2 linked regions of the Halotia branconii CENA392 genome follow. The protein of the gene in region 1 interacts with the protein of each later gene in a pairwise test. Links are inferred from orthologs where the notes say so. Each region holds a gene or a part of one and is shown on either strand. Other genes may lie near its edges.

Evidence for each region. The genes of interacting proteins can lie anywhere in the genome.
Region 2: the proteins of QI031_RS03865 (region 1) and def interact in binary tests that used the Escherichia coli proteins (3 or more experiments, as listed by UniProt). The link is inferred for Halotia branconii CENA392 from one-to-one orthologs.

What each region holds. Positions count from the first base shown.
Region 1 is NZ_CP124543.1:871,466-874,287, forward strand. It holds QI031_RS03865 (aspartate-semialdehyde dehydrogenase), read right to left. Parts: upstream 2,023-2,822; coding sequence 979-2,022; downstream 1-978. Other genes in the region: dapA (4-hydroxy-tetrahydrodipicolinate synthase), read right to left, coding at 1-835.
Region 2 is NZ_CP124543.1:1,605,772-1,608,760, forward strand. What follows is about bases 16-2,910. They hold def (peptide deformylase), read left to right. Parts: upstream 16-1,128; coding sequence 1,129-1,692; downstream 1,693-2,910. Other genes in these bases: QI031_RS07155 (adenylate kinase family protein), read left to right, coding at 406-1,020; QI031_RS07165 (hypothetical protein), read left to right, coding at 1,703-1,906; QI031_RS07170 (WD40 domain-containing protein), read right to left, coding at 2,096-2,910. Outside these bases: more of QI031_RS07170, read right to left, coding at 2,911-2,989. UniProt on the Escherichia coli protein: Removes the formyl group from the N-terminal Met of newly synthesized proteins. Requires at least a dipeptide for an efficient rate of reaction. N-terminal L-methionine is a prerequisite for activity but the enzyme has broad specificity at other positions.

The sequences.
Region 1 (2,822 bases):
CCAAATCAGCTTCGTGTAGGGGTAGACGAGTTGAACCAACCTCCCAACCTTTAAGATTCAATGCTTTTTTAACTGGAATGGGATTTGTAGTTAAAAATAAAGCTTTAAACAACGGGAAGAGTTGGAGATGAATTTCTGTGGCAACTTCAGTTTCTCCCGCACTAAAAGCTTGAATCATCTGCTGTAGTTGATTTCCTACCAGATGAGAAGCTACGCTTACTACACCCTTGGCTCCAACTGCTAACAAGGGCAGTGTTAAGGAATCATCTCCAGAGTAAATCTGAAATTCTTTTGATGTCAAGCGGCGTATTTCACTGGTCTGATCTAAATTTCCACTAGCTTCTTTGATGCCAACAATATTGCTAATCTCAGCTAACTGGGTAACGGTTTCAGGGCTGAGGTTTTGACCAGTACGCCCAGGAACATTGTATAACAATAATGGCAAATCGGGACAAGCTTGGGCGATCGCCGCGAAGTGTTGGTAAAGACCTGTTTGTGGTGGTTTATTGTAATAAGGTACAACTTGTAAAGAACCATGCACTCCTATTTTAGCTGCCTTTTGAGTAGCAGCGATCGCTTCTTTGGTGGAATTAGAACCACATCCTGCTATCACCTTGGCTTTTCCGGCTACAGACTGCAATACTTCTACAAACAGCTGATACTCCTCATCCCAAGTCAGGGTGGGGGATTCACCTGTTGTACCACACACCACCAATGTATCTGTACCGTTGTTGGCTAGATACGCTGCTAGTTCTGCCGCTACATCATAGTTAACGCTACCGTCTGCTTTGAACGGTGTAATCATAGCGGTTAAAACTCTGCCAAATTCTCCCACCCTTTTTTCACTCCTGATTACCCAAACTGTTTTTAATACCTTGGTGGTTTCTTATTGTGATAACCTATTGATCAATTTCTTTCAAGCGTAGTTCGCAAAATTACACTGATGTTTGTATATCTTAAATGAGTACAAGATGATTGCTAGTTAAACACATAGGCAGTTGCAGGTTTAAGTAGATTTTGTGCTACTAATAACTCGGCAATTTGTACTGCATTCAATGCTGCGCCTTTACGGATTTGGTCGCCACAAAGCCACAATTCTAAACCACAAGTATGAGAAATATCTTGACGAATCCTGCCTACTAAAACTTCGTCTTTACCAGTTGCTTCTATTGGCATGGGAAAATGATTTGTGTTCCAATCTTCTAATAATTTTATGCCTGGAGAGTGACTTAAAATTTCTCTGGCTTCATCTGGGTGAAAAGGTTCCTCAAATTCTAAATTAATTGCTTCTGAATGAGCGCGTAGTACGGGAACCCGTACACAAGTGGCAGTAATTTTAATCTTTTGGGTTCCGAAAATCTTTTGGGTTTCGTTGACCATTTTCATTTCTTCCTCACAATACCCGGCATCATTCAATGGAGAATTATGGGGAAATAAATTAAATGCTAATGGGTAAGGCAATACCTCAGCGACTGGTGGCTGTCCTTGTAAGATAGCGCTAGCTTGGGTTTTGACTTCTGCCATTGCTTTAGCACCAGCCCCACTAGCAGATTGATAAGTTGAGGCTACAATCCGTTGCACTGGTTTGATTTTGTGCAATGGCCAAACTGCTACTGTCATCAAAATTGTTGTGCAGTTGGGGTTGGCAATAATGCCTTTATGGTTAGCAACTGCTGAGGGATTTACCTCAGGTACTACTAAGGGAACTTCCGGGTTCATGCGAAAGGCACTGGAGTTATCTATAACTACTGCACCCTTTTCGACTGCAACTGCTGCCCATTTTTTCGATGTGGAACCACCTGCACTCGCTAGCACCAAGTCAACGTTTTCTAAGGCGTGATCATTAACTGATTCTACTGGTAAATTTTCTCCTTTAAAACGCAGCGATCGCCCGACACTTCGTTCAGATGCCAATAATTTTAAATCCGCGATCGGAAAATTACGGCAATCCAGCAATTCTAGCAACTCTGTACCAACAGCACCAGTTGCTCCCAAAATAGCTACACGATAGGATTTAGACAAACTGGATTCCTCCTTTAAGAGGTAATGTGCGATTTTTGTAAATAATTGATCATGTATCCATATTTTCCATATTTTTTAAATAGCAATAATCAAGTTTTTTTATATTTAGATTAATTTTTTCCTACTATACCTTTACTTTTTAAATCACATAAATTGAATGATATTGAAATTTACAATAAATATTGATCAAATTTGTGCCAATTTGGCATTTTTAAAGCATAAACTATTATACAACAAACCCCTACTAAGTGAAAAAAATTGAGGTGTTTGTGTTTTGGCGTTGTCCAAATCTCCAGTTTGATTAAATAAATATTTAACCTGTAGAGCAGGTTGCCTAGATAGTGGATGTACTATGATCCAAATGTAATGAAGCCAGTACAGCTAAAAAGGTGGCTACACGTTACCTCAATAGCCATGTTGGGTAATCATAATCAAAGCAAACCCAACAGTACAACATGAGAAACAAAATCTGTTGGTTGATAACTAGGATATCACGGTGTTAGTCTTCTGATGAATAAGTCCATTTAGCATTGCCCTTTAGGGGGATTAAAAATCTTCACAGAATCACATCTAAGGGATTTTTGAGTCCTCAGCAATGAAAAGCGCAAGAACTACTAGAAGTTTAGAGATGCAATCGGTTAAGTTATTGCGGTAAAGTATCAAGTCCTTTGCCATTGGCAGTAAACTGGATCTCTACTGAAGGACACTCATCCATAAATATTTGGATTTTTGTGATCTGCCTTGTGGGCATCTCCTATCATAACCAAGAGACATCAATCTATAGAAGCGGTAAATCGCGT
Region 2 (2,989 bases), 730 kb from region 1 along the record:
AAGAGTAAGTGATATGGGACAAATGGAAAAACGTAGACCGAAGGGCTTGCCGTAGGCTACCGCCAAGGACGCAGCGAAAAGTGTGGTCTTGGGGAGCCAGTCCGTTGCGGGGGTTCCCCCCGTTGAAGGAACTGGCGTGGTTTCCCCCATGAACAACTTTTCAAGACAAAGAACACGAAGTTAAGAGGGTTTTAGGGAGTTATTGCGTAAGTCCCATAAGTGATATTGACATTTTTGTTTTTTGCATGAAACTAGTCATAACAATGAAAATACGTAATTGGTAATTTAATATATTTTCCAAATCTAGAGGTTAAAGATGAAAATAGCTATGTGTTAAATACCCACTCAATATTGGGCAGAACAATATTATGGTGTGATTATTTTTACTAATGAGGAGTAAAGTTTGTGAGATTGGTGATTCTGGGAGGCTCAGGGTCAGGGAAAAGCACTCAAGCACAAAGACTTTGTAGCCATTTGGATATTCCTCAGATTTCCACGGGTGAGATTTTGCGAGAAGCAATGTCTGACAATAAGTTGCTATTTTATCCTGTTAATTCTCCTTTGCAATACAATAACGGCTTTGCTAACGTTAACGATTTAGGTCGTCATGCACAACCTTATATAGCAAAAGGAGAGTTAGTCCCAGACGAAATGATGATTGACTTGATTCGGTTGCGGCTAACAAGACCTGATATCAATTGTGGTTGGGTGTTAGAGGGTTATCCTCGCACTGCCTTCCAAGCCGAAGAATTAGATTTTTTATTGGACAAATTAGGGCAAGAGTTAAACTGGGCAATTTATTTACAAGTACCAGAAGCAGTCATGGTTAGCCGTTCTTTAGGGCGATCGCGTCCCGATGATCAACCCGAAATCGTGCAGCGTCGGGTAGAAGTTTTTTACGATCGCACTGTTCCCATCTTAGAATATTACGACCGTCGCCGTCGTCTGTTGACTATTAACGGTGATCAGTTACCAGACATGGTACAGCAAAACATTTTAACATTGCTCTTAGCTCCTTAACAGTGAACAGTAAACAGTGATAACTGATTTAATGGTATCTGAATGACTACTGACGAGATTGATAGAATGAGATTAGTAGGAATTTTCACAATCTAGCCATCAATAACCATGCCCTCTGAAATTGCTGTAGAGAAGAAAAAATTAAAAAATCCGCCTTTAGAACTGCACTATCTAGGCGATCGCGTGCTACGTCAAGCGGCAAAGCGTATTAGCAAAGTAGATGACGAACTTCGTCAATTGATACGCGAAATGCTACAAACAATGTACAGCAAGGATGGCATTGGTTTGGCTGCTCCTCAAGTGGCAATCCACAAACAATTAATTGTCATCGACTGCGAACCCGATAACGCTGCTAATCAGCCACTAGTGTTGATTAACCCCACCATTAAACAAGTGAGCAAAGAAGTTTGCGTTGCTCAAGAAGGCTGTTTGAGCATTCCCAATGTTTATATCGATGTCAAGCGTCCCGAAGCCGTAGAAATTGCCTACAAAGATGAATATGGTCGCCCCCGGACATTAAAAGCTAATGACTTGTTAAGCCGCTGTATTCAACACGAGATGGATCACCTTAACGGAGTAGTATTTGTAGACCGTGTAGAAAATTCCTTGACTTTGGCACAGGAGTTATCTAAAAATGGCTTCTCGTATCAGGCAGTGAAACCAGTAGCATAGGGGGCTAGTAGTGTATTTAACTCCAAAAAGCGGTTTGTTTTTAGGTGGTTCTTGTGTAACTGCGATCGCAGCGGTAGGTTCAATTTTTGAACTAAGTTACGGAGAACCAGATTTAGGCGTTTTAGCAACTGCAATTATCCTAGGATTGAGCATTCCACTTACAGGATTATTTTTCTTTGCCGCAGTGAGGGACGCACGGGCTAACATGAAGTAAGCATCAGGTACATAAAAAAGGTAAAAGGATGAAGAAAAAAGGCAAAATTCATTCTTTTACCTTTTATTTTTATATTTTCTGCCCTTCTCTTCTCAAAGACACTACAGCAACAAGCAAGTTATCTTCTCTATGCCCAATGCCCCATGCCCCATGCCCCATGCCCTATGCCCCATGCCCCACGCCCTAAAACTATTCCTTTTCCACAGCCCCTAAAGCCAGTAAAGTGTTTTTCTGAGCTACTGTTAACCCTGTTACTCCTGTAATATTCATTCCTTCATAAGGTCTGGGCGGTCTTAGTGTTTTTGAACATTGCCCCGTCACTACATCCCAAACCTTGATCGTCTCATCTTGACTACCACTAACCACAGTTTTACCATCTGCACTGAAGGTCACTGATCTGACCCAACTAGCACCCTGCAAGGTTAATAAACACTGACCTGTGTTGACATCCCATAACTTCACTGTTTGGTCTTCACAGCCACTAGCTAAAGTTTGACCATTGGGACTAAAAGCCAATGACCAGATCCGATTAGTATGTTCTTTTAAAATTAACAGGCATTCACCTGTCTTGACATCCCATAACCTCACTGTTTGATCGTCACAGCCACTAGCTAAAGTTTGACCATTGGGACTGAAAGCTACTGACCTGACTCGATTACCATGACCACGCAAAATTTTCAGACACTTGCTTGTGTGGATATCCCATAACCTTACCCTTTGGTGTTCACTACCACTAGCCAAAGTTCGACCATCAGGACTGAAAGCTATTGACCTCACCCAACTAGTATGTCCTTTCAATGTTTTGAGAAATTCACCTGTGTGGACATCCCATAACTTGATTAGTTGGTCATCACTGCCACTGGCTAAAGTTTGACCATCGGGACTGAATGCTACTATCCTAATGCGACTGCTATGACCGCGCAAGATTTGCAGACAATTACCCCTGTGGACATCCCATAACTTGACTGTTTGGTTTTCACTACCACTGGCTAAAGTTTGACTATCAGGGCTGAATGCTAATGACCTCACCCAACTATTATGTCCCTGCAAAATTTTGAGACACTTACCCGTGTGGACATCCGA